4 regions of the Pseudomonas sp. HP_01 genome follow, and region 1 is predicted to be linked to each of the others. Evidence: predicted binding sites of a transcription regulator. Region 1 holds the regulator's gene; each other region holds the start of a gene.
The links. The regulator FliA, encoded in region 1, starts transcription of late flagellar genes. The targets are predictions, from matches to a motif close to CTAAAGTTTNNNNNNNNNNNGCCGNTAA.
Positions count from the first base shown of each region.

Region 1 (3,219 bases):
TCACGTTTATCGGCATGAATCTGCGGACCTTCACCCTTGGAGTGAAGTTTTTCTTCTTCTTTTTGCTGACGGAACACTTCCTGGTCGTGCTCGATGCCCGCGAAGCGGTCCACCTGGCTCGCCATGAGCACCAGCTTGAGCAGATTGCGCTCGACTTCGGTGACCAGCGTGGTCACGCGCTTGATCACCTGACCGGTGAGGTCCTGGTAATCCTGCGCCAGCAGAATGTCGTTCAGGTGCGCGGAGACTTCGGTCGTCTCCTTCTCGCTGCGGGTCAGGAACACATCGACGCGGCGGGCCAGATCACGAAACTCTTCGGCGCTGATTTCGCGGCGCATGAAGCGTCCCCAATCGGCGCTCAACGCCTTGGCGTCATCACTGAGCCCGTGCATCAACGGCGTGCTTTGCTCCACCAGGTCCATGGTCCGGTTGGCCGCGTTTTCGGTCAGCCTGACCACGTACGACAGCCGCTCGGTGGCGTCGGTGATCTGGGAGACCTCCTCGGCCTGCGGCATGTTCGGGTCGATCTGGAAGTTGACGATCGCGCTGTGCAACTCGCGCGTCAGTTTGCCGACTTCCTGATACAGGCCTCGGTCGCGGGTCTGGTTAAGCTCATGGATCAGTTGCACAGCGTCGCCGAACTTGCCTTTTTCAAGGCTCGCGACCAGCTCTTGTGCGTGTTTCTTCAGGGTTGACTCAAAGTCACCCATTGTCGAATCTTTGGAATCCATAGCGCCCTCGCAGCGGACATCAGCTATTGACGCGCTCAAATATCTTTTCGATTTTTTCTTTGAGCACTTGCGCGGTGAACGGCTTCACCACGTAGCCGTTCACACCGGCCTGAGCGGCTTCGATGATCTGCTCACGCTTGGCTTCGGCAGTAACCATCAGCACCGGCAGGCTGCGCAGACGCTCGTCGGCACGCACCTGACGCAACAGGTCGATGCCGGACATGCCGGGCATGTTCCAGTCAGTGACGAGGAAGTCAAAGGCGCCGCTTTGCAGCATCGGCAATGCGGTGAGACCGTCATCTGCTTCGGCCGTGTTGGTGAACCCAAGGTCACGCAACAGGTTTTTAATGATCCGCCGCATCGTTGAGAAGTCATCAACGATGAGGATTTTCATGTTCTTGTCCAATTCGACCTCCAAGCAGTCTTTAACGCGTGCAGCACCTGAACGCGCGTCCAATCAATACCGGCTGTGCCGAACATGAAGAGGGGGTTTGATCGACCGGGACGAGCGCAGCGAAACCGGATCATCTACGACCCGGTTCGACCGACTCCTGCCATGTCTCTTCTGCTTCCCGCTCACGTCTTGCACAGCCGGTCTTACAAGCAAAACACGCAGGCCTCACGGCCTGCGCCTGATTCACGAACGTGCGCGCCACTCGCCAAGACGACCGCGCAACCGCGCTGCGCATTGGCTGTGCAACTGACTGACCCGCGATTCGCTGACCCCCAGGACCTCACCGATTTCCTTGAGGTTCAGCTCTTCGTCGTAGTACAGCGACAACACCAGACGTTCACGTTCGGGCAAATTGGCGATGGCCTCGGCCAGCGCAGCCTGGAAGCGCTCGTCTTCCAGATCCCGCGACGGTTCGAGGGACTGGCTCGCGCCGTCCTCGTGCAGCCCTTCATGTTCGCCGTCCTGCAACAGGTCGTCGAAACTGAACAGGCGGCTGCCCAGGGTATCGTTCAAAATCCCGTAATAATCGTCGAGACTCATTTCAAGTTCGGCAGCAACCTCGTGATCTTTAGCGTCACGACCGGTTTTTGCTTCAATTGCACGAATTGCGTCGCTGACCATGCGCGTGTTGCGGTGGACCGAGCGCGGTGCCCAGTCCCCCTTGCGCACTTCGTCAAGCATCGCGCCACGGATACGAATACCCGCGTACGTCTCGAAGCTGGCCCCTTTGGTGGAGTCGTATTTGGTCGACACTTCGAGCAAACCAATCATGCCCGCCTGGATCAAGTCCTCGACCTGAACACTTGCTGGCAGACGCGCCAGCAAGTGGTAGGCGATTCGTTTGACCAGCGGGGCATAACGCTCGATCAGCTCATACTGGGAGTCTTTGGACGATTTGCTGTACATGCGATAGCCACTTGCTGTCATGAGACGGGCCCTGCGCTGGTGTGATGCACGAGGCGCTCTACGAAAAATTCCAGGTGACCGCGCGGGTTCGCCGGCAGCGGCCAAGTGTCGACTTTCTGCGCAATGGCCTTGAACGCCAGGGCACATTTGGAACGCGGAAACGCTTCGTACACGGCGCGCTGCTTCTGCACGGCCTTGCGTACGCACTCGTCGTACGGCACCGCGCCTACATACTGCAGGGCCACGTCGAGAAAACGGTCGGTGACTTTCGTCAGCTTGGCGAAGAGGTTGCGCCCTTCCTGCGGGCTCTGGGCCATGTTGGCCAGGACGCGGAAGCGGTTCATGCCGTAATCGCGGTTGAGCAGTTTGATCAGGGCGTAGGCGTCGGTGATCGACGTGGGCTCGTCGCACACCACCAGCAGCACTTCCTGGGCGGCGCGGACGAAGCTCACCACCGATTCGCCAATACCGGCGGCAGTATCGATGACCAGCACATCGAGGTTGTCGCCGATGTCACTGAAGGCCTGAATCAATCCGGCATGCTGCGCCGGGGTCAGGTGGACCATGCTCTGGGTGCCCGATGCCGCCGGCACAATGCGTACGCCGCCCGGCCCCTGCAGCAGGACATCGCGGAGCTCGCACCGCCCCTCCATGACGTCAGCCAGGGTGCGCTTGGGGGTCAGGCCCAACAATACGTCGACGTTGGCCAGACCCAGATCGGCGTCCAGCAGCATGACGCGACGTCCCAGCTCGGCCAGCGCCAGTGAAAGATTCACTGAAACGTTGGTCTTGCCTACGCCACCTTTGCCACCGGTTACCGCGATAACCTGTACGGGATGCATGCTGCCCATGTTAGTTGTTTACCTTGTCTTGCTTAGACCTAAGCCACATGTCGGGCTGCACGTTCAGTGCCTGAACAATGCCTGGCAGACCATCGATGCAGGAAAATTCCACTGTCATTTTCTCTACCTAGCCCGCGCGCTTGCCGGTGCTGTGATAAAGATCCGCAAACATATCCGCCATCGCTTCCTCGCTAGGCTCCTCCTGCATCTGCACGCTGACAGCCCGGCTCACCAATTGGTGCCGACGCGGCAAATGCAGATCGTCCGGTATCCGTGGGCCATCCGT
Region 1 covers NZ_JBTOPV010000022.1:47,604-50,822, reverse strand. The annotation lists gene ACYAR8_RS13565 (protein phosphatase CheZ) at 1-731, opposite strand, end outside; gene ACYAR8_RS13560 (chemotaxis response regulator CheY) at 751-1,125, opposite strand; gene fliA (RNA polymerase sigma factor FliA) at 1,369-2,112, opposite strand; gene fleN (flagellar synthesis regulator FleN) at 2,109-2,942, opposite strand; gene flhF (flagellar biosynthesis protein FlhF) at 3,061-3,219, opposite strand, start outside.

Region 2 (3,219 bases), on a different contig from region 1:
TGCGATTCCGTGGGTGCCATTAAGTTCTGAATTGCATCACCAGACCGTTCAGGCCCACCGCCAGTTGCGACAGCTCGTTGCTCGCCGCCGAGGTCTGATGGGCGCCGGCAGAGGTCTGCAGCGACAGGTCGCGGATGCTGGTCAGGTTGCGATCGACTTCCCGCGCGACCTGAGCCTGTTCTTCCGTGGCCGTGGCGATGCTGACGTTGCGCTCGTTGATCAACACGATGGCGGTTTTGATGTCGGCAAGGGCACGCCCGGCGGCACCGGCAATGTCCAGACTGACCCGCGCGCGCTCGCTGCTCTGGCCCATGGCCGTGACCGCCTTGTGGGTGCCGCCCTGGATCGAGGCGATCATTTTTTCAATCTCGGCGGTGGACTGCTGGGTGCGGTGCGCCAGGGCGCGGACTTCGTCAGCCACTACCGCGAAACCACGTCCCGCTTCGCCCGCACGGGCGGCTTCGATGGCCGCATTGAGGGCGAGGAGGTTGGTCTGATCGGCAATACCGCGAATCACGTCCAGCACGCCGCTGATGTTCTGCACCTGACCGGCCAGCCCATTGATCTCATCGGCGGTGGTGCCGACCGAATCGTGCAGCTCGTTGATCGCCGAAATGGTTTCGTCGACCCGCAGGCGGCCCTGTTCCGCCGAATCGCTGGAATCCCGCGCGGCGGTCGAGGCCAGCGAGGCGTTGTGGGCGACTTCTTCCACCGCTGCGCTCATCTGATTGATGGCCGTGGCGGCCTGATTGATTTCGTCGTTCTGGCGCTGGACCCCGCGCAGGGATTCTTCGGTCACGGCAGTCATTTCTTCCGAGGTCGAGGCCAGTTGATTGGACGAGTGGCCCAGCTCCGAAAGGGTGTGGCGCAGGTTCTGCTGCATCACCGACAGCGCTTGCAGCAGGCGTCCCGGCTCATCGGAACCGTCCACTTGAATCGGCTTGCTCAAATCGTTGGCTGCGATGTTTTCTGCGATGGCCAGGGCTTTGGCGATCGGCGCGACCAGGCTGCGGGTGAACAGCGCGGCCAGGGCGAGGGTAGCGGCCAGCGCAATCACGATCGCGCCGATGATGACATCGCGGGACTGGGCGTAACTTTCATCTGCGGCCACATCCGAATCCCGCATTTTCTGGTTGCCCAGGTCGGCGATGGTGGCGATGTCCCTGGCGAGCGCGTCTGCCGCGTGGGTCTGTTCGCCGGATGGCTCGGTCAGTGAGGCGACCACGTCATCGCGCTTCTGCGCCACGGCGTCGAGAAAGCGCGCGTGCACGGCGAGGTAGCCCTGCATGTCGCGCTCCATCTCCGCGTAGGCGTTAATGCCACGCTCGCTGACCAGCAAGGACCTCAGACGCTGCACGTCTTTTTCCAAGTCGGCGCGACCCTGACTGACGCGCTTCATTGCGGCATCGTTGCCGGCGGCGCTTTGTGCGGCGCGCAGGCTGGTATTGCCCAGCCGGATGGTCAGCAGGTCATTTTTGATGTCGGCAATGGTGAGGAGGGTGGGGAGTACGTTGTCCTGCAACGCGTCCCGGGCGTCTTTCAGCTTCGACGCTTGCAGCAGCGAGAACAGTCCCACGGCGGCGATCAGTACGGCAAAGAAGCCGAAGCAGATCAGGGAGCGGGGAGCGATGTTGAGGCGTCTGAGGTTCATGTCGGGGCTGTCCATAGAGAGAAAGATCACCGGGATATCGACCTGAACCGGTTCAGCTTGATGGCGGATTACCCTCTTTTTTGGCAGAAATGCAATGTGCTGCCCTGCATGAATCGATTTGTGACGGATGGCACCCCGGAATCGGGATGCCAGTTCCACTGACAACGCGCGGAATCCCACTGACACTGCGCCGGTATTTTGTGGGACCGGCTTCAGCCGGGAAGTCGTCGGACGTCACGCCGCAAAATTGAGGGTGAACACGGGTGCCTCTTCCTGGCCAAACCAAATCCCACTGACACTGCGCGGGCATTTAGTGGGACCGGCTTCAGCCGGGAAGGCGTCGGATGTCACATGGCAAAATCTAGGGTGCACACGCGGGCCTCTTCCTGGCCAAAGCAAATCCCACTGACACTGCGCGGGCATTTAGTGGGACCGGCTTCAGCCGGGAAGGCGTCGGATGTCACACCGCAAAATTGAGGGTGCACACGCTGGCCTTTTCCCGGTTAAAGCCAGTCCCACTGAAATACCGCGGATGGAAGGCAGAACCGGCTTCAGCCGTGCCCGCTCGCCAAGCCGTGTATTCTTTCGGCCGCACCCTGAGCGAGTACGTCCCATGCTGCACAAAAACCTCATCCGTCGCCTCGACCTGATTACCCTCAAGCTGTTCGTCGCCGTGTACGAAGAAGGCACGCTGACACGGGCGGCGGCGCGCGAGGCGATTGCCGTGTCGGCCGCGAGCAAGCGGTTGATGGAGCTGGAAGAAGTGCTCGGCATCGGCCTGTTCCTGCGCAATGCCAAGGGCATGCTGTTGACGGCCGCCGGCGAGACGATGCTGCACCATGCCCGGCGCATGCTCTCCGATCTGGAAAAAATGGGCCTTGAACTCGACGAGCACCTCCAGGGCATGCGCGGCTATGTGCGCATGCTGGCCAACCTCTCGGCCATCATTCAGTTCTTGCCGGAGGACCTGCACGCCTTCGTCGCCAGCCATGACCTGGTCAAAGTCGATCTCGAAGAGCGGCCCAGCAACGGCGTCGTGCAGGGCCTGGTCGACGGTGTCGCGGACATCGGCATCTGCTCCGAGGACACTGATCTTCAGGGGCTTCACAGCACACCGTATCGCCACGACGAACTGGTCGTCGTGATGCGTGACGATCATCCGCTGGCCGGGCTGCAGCAGGTGGCCTTCGAGGACACCCTTGGCAGCGACTACATCGGCCTGCACGCCGCCAGCTCCATCAACATGCGCACCCAGAACGCCGCACGCGCGCACGGCCGACCGCTGCGGGTGCGCATCCATGTGCCGGGTTTCGACGCCATGTGCCGGATGGTCCAGGCCGACATGGGCATCGGCGTGCTGCCGCGCAAGGCGTTCGATCTGCTCGGGCCGTCGCTGGGCCTCAGGGCCGTGGGCCTTGGGGATACCTGGGCCCGGCGCACGCTGATTCTGGTGGTGCGCGACACGGCTGCGTTGTCGCCGGTGAGCCGCTTGCTGTTCGATCATCTGCAGAGCCCCGAGGCCTGAGCCTTCGCGTTTCGTGAACGCTGGTTGCCAACTGACGGTTGGA
Region 2 covers NZ_JBTOPV010000001.1:283,718-286,936, reverse strand. The annotation lists gene ACYAR8_RS01270 (methyl-accepting chemotaxis protein) at 20-1,651, opposite strand; gene ACYAR8_RS01265 (LysR family transcriptional regulator) at 2,265-3,176, shown strand.
Region 2: ACYAR8_RS01270 (methyl-accepting chemotaxis protein) is a predicted target of FliA. The motif match lies at 1,876-1,903, and genes of this name have one in related genera.

Region 3 (3,219 bases), on a different contig from region 1:
ATCTGCTGCCCCTGCTCACTGACTTTGCTCAACGCGTTGGCGGTGTCGGTTAGCTTCTGGTTCAGCTGCTGAATGCTCGCCGTGGTGCGTTGACTGTCGCGGCTGCTGTCTTCGGCGATGCGTCGGGTGGCCTGGGCGCTGCCGGATGCGGCTTCACAGCTGCGGGCCACACCAATGGACGTCGCGGCCAGCTCGGTGGCCGCAGCGGCGATCTGACTGATTTGCTGCTGTTGATCTTCAACTTCGTTGAGCGTGCTGCCGGACTGCGCATTGAGGGTCAGCACCGCAGAACCCAGTTGCTGGGTTTCGTGGTTGACGCCCAGCAGACTGGTGCGCAGTTGCACCACCGCAACGTTGAGGGCGGTGCTGATTGCAGCGAGTTCGTCACGCCCCTGGACGGCGACCTCAACGCACAAATTGCCGTCACGCAGCGACTCGGCCAGGGTCGTAATGCCCTTGGCGCTGCGCTGGATCGACGCTTGCAGGCACATGAATAGATACAGCGCCGCGAGCGCAAGAATGCTGAAAATTGCGGCCACCGGAACGAACTGCAGAGTCGACTGCTCATGGTAATAATCGAGCCGACTGGTCAGTGACGACAGTGATTGCTTGCGCAAGGCCGCCAGTCCTTCGCTGACGCCATCGACGCTGCGCTCGAAAGCAGCAGGGTCTAACTTGATGCTGCCGCCGAATACACCGTCGTCGAGCACTTTCAATTCGTTATCAAGGCGCTGAAGACTGTCTTCATACTGACGCGTCCAGACTTCCATGCCCGGATACGCTTTGGATTGGAGCGAACCCACGGCTTTGACCAGTTGATCCCGCGCGTCACCGATACGACTGCGCAGGTCGCGCATTTGAAGACGGCTCTGCAACGAGAACTGCCCGGACGCGATCGACGATTGGCCGATACTCGCCATCCGCCCTACGCGCTCGACCAGTTCCGGCGCCTGCTGCGTAGAGATTTGCATCAGCAAGTAGGTTTCAAGCCATGGATCGAGAATCAAGCCGCTGTCCATGGCGATCTGCTCTCGCAGACTCTGCAACGCTGTGAGGGCGGAGGTAAAACGGTCATAGCCGTCCGGCCACCAGCCAACGGTGCGCAGAGATTCCGAATCCATGCCTTTGACCGAAGCCTGCACCGCTTGATAACGCGTCATGATGTCCGCGCTGGCGTTCTGCGCTTTGAGCTCATCGCCCAGAGAAGCGAGGGTTCGGGTCAGGTCAGGGTTGGCGGCATCCAGCGCGTTCATGGCTGCCTTCGCGGCTGGCGTCGGATCACGAAGAATGTCGACGGCCTTCCAGCGCGCAGCGCGGTTGCGCTGGGCCGTCAGCTGCACATCCAGCGCATCAAGCGCCATGAGTTGGCGCACGCCGGCTTGTTCCTGAGAAATCACCTCCAGCTTGCTGCGGTAATCCTGCCCGATCATCCAAAGGCTGCCTGCGAGCGGCAAAATGAATAGAAAGAAGAGCACCTGAAACTTGCGTGCGAACCCGAGACGTCCGAGCAGGCGGATGCCTGGCGACAAAAGACTCTGCATAGCCGACTACTCCTCACCGACAACCGCTGCACGACCCATGATCATCGCTGCGCTGCCTTACATTTTTACCGGCAAAATGCCATGTCTGTGTTTTGAAAACGATAACCGCCCATCTTTTGAACCAGGGCCGCGTTATGGCTTGTCGAAATCCGCAGCTGCCTACATCCATATCGGCAGCGCTGCGGCAGGCATAAGCAAAAAACGGACCGATAGCACGAGGCCATCAAACCGGGCACGAGACCCGGCAGAGTGCACGCCGGGTGCTCGAAAGTGGGGCAAAAGCACTCATCGTGAGCAGTGAAACTGTCACCGAGGTGCGGGGATGAAGGATGGTTGACGGTGCGGGAGGCTAACCGATTGATCGCGTGGATAATTTTTTTCAAAGAGACGCTTGACACATATTCGATCTGAGCGAATAATGCGCGCCACTTGGCTACATAGCTCAGTTGGTTAGAGCATAGCATTCATAATGCTGGGGTCCGGGGTTCAAGTCCCTGTGTAGCCACCAAGTACCTCAACAAAGCCCGCCTTGCGCGGGCTTTGTTGTTTCTGGCGTTTAGGTTTCAACCAGATTTGTCTCGGAACGTCATCAACCCTGCTCCGTGGTGCACCTTAAGGCCAACCTCCCCTCAACCAGCCCGAAACGCCCAGACCACTTCCACCAGTCTGGCAGCGATCAGCAGATAAACCAGCGACACCAGAATCTGAATCGCCACGTGGTAGCGCAGCTTGCCAAGCCTGCGAATGCCGTCGCTGACGTTCAGGAACATCAGCACGGCGGACACGCCAATCAGCCCCCATCCAGTAGCGCCGGACACCAGTACACCGATGAACTGGTGGTAATCCGCCCTCAACGCACTGGTGCCCGCCGCGAACAACAGCGCGCACACCAGCAGGTTTTTGATGTTGTCGAAGATTTGCGTGCTGAGATCGTGTTCCAGCAAATCGATGTAACGCACCCAGATTTTTCGCATGGTCCGGCGCCTGTGGCTCGATGAACTCATAGCGTAGCGCGCATGCGGCAAGACGGCTGGATGTTGCCCTGTGGCCCGGGCGAAGACGGCAATCCGTGACAACGGCGCTCTCGTCCAATAGATTACGCCCCTCGAAACGCCCCGGGCTTTTCGCGCCTCAAACCCAGTTAACGAAGCAGTGGATGTTCAATGTCTGATTCCCATACCGATCCGGCGGCAAACGCCGTGTCGTCGAAGCAAGCCTACGAAGAAGCCATCAACCTTTCACAACATGTGCCACAGGCCAAAACCATCAGCGAGATGGTGCTCGACGCGTTTCAGAGCGCCAAGGAAAGCGACCAGATTCGCGATCTGCGCCTGGCCATACGCGCCGCCCATGACCGATTCGATGATGACCAGGCCTACGAACTGATGGGTCAGCTTAAACAGCTCAAGGACGCCGAAGCCGCCGACATGGCCGCACTCGAAGACCTGAGCGCGAAGTTTCCGATCAGCCGGATTCTCTCCAGCTACAAGGACGACCCGAGTTTCCAGGAGCTGGTCTACAGCCTGGCGTTGAAAGTGCTCAACCAGACGCATCAAGCGGTCAGCAACCCGAGCGGCGGCAAGAGCAAAGCGGCACGGCCGAAGAAGGAAGCCGAGGTTTTCGTCATCAGCAAGGACGGCGCCAGCGTCACCCTGCCCCTGCGTACGCCGCGCTCGAA
Region 3 covers NZ_JBTOPV010000002.1:17,813-21,031, reverse strand. The annotation lists gene ACYAR8_RS02510 (methyl-accepting chemotaxis protein) at 1-1,541, opposite strand, end outside; tRNA gene ACYAR8_RS02505 (tRNA-Met) at 1,973-2,049, shown strand; gene ACYAR8_RS02500 (hypothetical protein) at 2,171-2,515, opposite strand; gene ACYAR8_RS02495 (hypothetical protein) at 2,705-3,219, shown strand, end outside.
Region 3: ACYAR8_RS02510 (methyl-accepting chemotaxis protein) is a predicted target of FliA. The motif match lies at 1,709-1,736, and genes of this name have one in related genera.

Region 4 (3,219 bases), on a different contig from region 1:
CAGCGCCGACCTTCTTGACCATCGCCTGGTTGAACACGCCCGACAGCGACGTGTGCAACACGATGTGCAACTTCTGCATGCGCGGGTCGCTGCGAATCTCCGCAGTGAGGGTATAGCCATCCATCTCCGGCATTTCAATGTCGGAGATCATCATCAGGAATTCTTCTTCCGGTTTCTTGCCTTCTTCCACCAGTTTGCGCAGGAAATCCAGTGCCTGACGACCGTCATTCAACGCCGTGACTTCCACGCCGACGGTTTGCAGGCAACGCGTGACCTGTTTGCGCGCCACGGAGGAATCATCGACCGTCAACACACGCAGCGAGAGCGCCTTGTGCTGCACCTCAGCCGTAACCACACCCACGGAGATGTTCTCGGAGACCGGCGCCACTTCGGCGAGGATCTTCTCTACGTCGATGATCTCCACCAACTGATTGTCGAGACGCGTCACCGCCGTCAGGTAGTGGTCGCGCCCCGTACCCTTGGGTGGCGGATGAATGTCTTCCCAGTTCATGTTGACGATGCGTTCCACCGCGTGCACCAGGAAGCCCTGAATCTTGGTGTTGTACTCCGTGATGATCACGAAGGAATTGGCAATGTCAGACAACGGCTTGCCGCCGGTCGCCAATGCCAGATCGAGGATCGGGATGGTCCCGCCACGAATACTTGCCACACCGCGCACAATCGGACTGGATTTGGGCATATGGGTAAGTTTCGGGCACTGAAGCACCTCTTTTACCTTGAACACGTTGATCCCATACAACTGCTTGCCGTCCAACCGGAACAGCAACAGTTCAAGGCGGTTCTGCCCTACCAGTTGAGTGCGCTGGTTTACTGAATCCATCACACCAGCCATGAACCACTCCTCCCAAAACGACCAATTGCGCTACCGGATCGGTAAGCGGCACGGGCCTTGCTATTTACTCATCATGAACACACAAACGACAGTATCCCGACGCCTGGCCCCCGCAACCCGCAGCTTTCTCTGCGTGCTGGTTGCGCTGTGTCTGTTGTGTGCCGCCAGCCTCAGCCGCGCAGACAACATGACCCTGCCTGAAACACTTATCGGCGTGACCCAGGGCTTTCTTGAATTCACAGTTGAAGACTATATGGCGACCAACCAAACCGCCGGCCGCTATGAGATCGAAGTCAAACAGCTGGATCCGCGTATGCGCATGCCGCTGTGTGACAAGGATTTGACAGCCTCACTGGAAAGCCCGGCCCAGCCCATCGGCCGCGTCACCGTCAAAGTGCGCTGTGAAGGCGCCTCACCGTGGACAGTGTTCGTACCGGCCCAGGTACATCTTTACCGCAATGTGGTCACGGCCGTACGGCCAATGAAGCGCGACGCGATCGTGACCGAAAACGATGTAGCGCTGCGCGAACGTGACGTGAGCCAACTGGGGCAGGGCTTCCTTGATTCGGTCGATCAGGCAGTCGGGCAAAAAGTTGTCCGACCAACGGTCATCGACCAGATCCTGACGCCCGTCCACCTCGATCAACCCCAAATGGTCCATAAGGGCGACCAAGTCGTGATCAGCGCTCGCAGTGGTTCGATGAGCGTGCGGATGCCGGGCGAAGCCCTGTCCGACGGCGGTTTCAACGAGCAAATACGGGTGAAGAACCTGAATTCACAACGGGTGATCAAGGCCAACATCGTTGCGCCCGGGCAAGTTGAGGTCGCTATGTAACTGACATGTATAGGTAAGACCTCTGGCGCTGCGCTTGCGCTTTTCCTACACTCGGAACCCCAGTGCTCCGCGCGACGTCCATTCGAGACTGTTTTCGCGCGAGCCCTAAAGTTATTCCGGGTATGGCCGAAACCAAGGCAAGCGTCCTAGAACCCAGAGGTTTTTCAATCATGGTCATCGACTTCAATCGTTTGAATAGCTCCACTCCCGTTGGCGGTACAACACGTACTGCCAGCACCAAGGAAGCCAGCAAAACCGAAGCTACGGCAGCGGTCAGCGGCACCTCGAGCGTGCCCGGCAGTGGTGAGGCAGTACATTTGAGCAGCGAAGCTCAACAGTTGCAGAAGATCAGTGATTCGTTGCGTGATCAGCCTGTCGTCAACAGCGCCCGTGTGGCTGAGTTGAAGCAGGCGATCGCCGACGGCAGCTATAAGGTCGACAGCAATCGTGTTGCTAGCAAACTGCTTAACTTCGAAGCCCAGCGCTAGCCCCAGGTCTGCGCAGGGGCTTCTGGACGCTTAAACACCAGGGCATGCGATGCAAGACACTACATTGCTTCAACTGATCACGGACGACATTGCGCCAACCCGGCATCTGCTGGACATCCTGAAGGCCGAGTCAGTGGCGCTTCACGGGCGCAATATGGTCGAGATGGAACACATCCTGGCGCAGAAACAGGCGCTGGTGATCGTGCTCGAGCAGCATGGACGCCGACGTACCCAGCTGATGACCAGCCTGGGTCTGCCCGCCAATCGTGCGGGACTCGAAGAAGTGGCGAAACATTCGTCAGTGGGTGAAGCCCTGTTAACCGCAGGCGATGAACTCAGCGCACTGATGAGTGAATGCCAGGCGGCCAACGAACAGAACGGCAGCCTTATCCAGCTCCAGCAACTCACCACGGCACAGCAGTTGAGGATTCTCAACGGCGGCGACACCCCGACACTGTATGACAGCCGCGGTTCGACGTCCGGCAAGGCCAGGCCGCGTCCGCTCAGCCAGGCGTAAGTTCTTGTATCAAGGTGCGCAACGTAGTGGCAATATGCCGCACGCTGAACGCTGCCGTTATTTGCCTGGAGATGGATAGACCGTGAATGCCTCAAGCGCGGAAGATGTTCCGCAGCCCCCGAAGGTACTGACCACCCCGTTGGAAATCGCTGCCAATCTGCGGCTGCTGATGGAAAGTCATGACCCGCTGATCATCACGTTCCACGAACGCAGCCAGCGGTTTCAGAGCTACGTGATCGACGTCAACCGCGACACCAACGAGATGATCCTCGACGAGATGATCCCCCGCGACGGTGAGCGTTTCCTTGCCAGCGGTGAACCGTTCCGTGTCGAAGGCTTTCACGACGGCGTGCGCATCGCCTGGGAAAGCAAAGCCCAGCTGACAGTCATCGAAGAGCCGCGCAGTTATCGCGGCCCGCTGCCTCAAGAAGTCGTCTATCACCAGCGCCGCAACGCGTTTCGCGCGGCCCTGAAGCTGGCTTCGCTGATTGATGTCGAGATCGGCGGCGACAGGCTCAAATTTCCG
Region 4 covers NZ_JBTOPV010000008.1:96,734-99,952, reverse strand. The annotation lists gene ACYAR8_RS06920 (chemotaxis protein CheV) at 1-853, opposite strand, end outside; gene flgA (flagellar basal body P-ring formation chaperone FlgA) at 927-1,688, shown strand; gene flgM (flagellar biosynthesis anti-sigma factor FlgM) at 1,859-2,176, shown strand; gene ACYAR8_RS06905 (flagella synthesis protein FlgN) at 2,226-2,693, shown strand; gene ACYAR8_RS06900 (flagellar brake protein) at 2,776-3,219, shown strand, end outside.
Region 4: flgM (flagellar biosynthesis anti-sigma factor FlgM) is a predicted target of FliA. The motif match lies at 1,794-1,821, and genes of this name have one in related genera.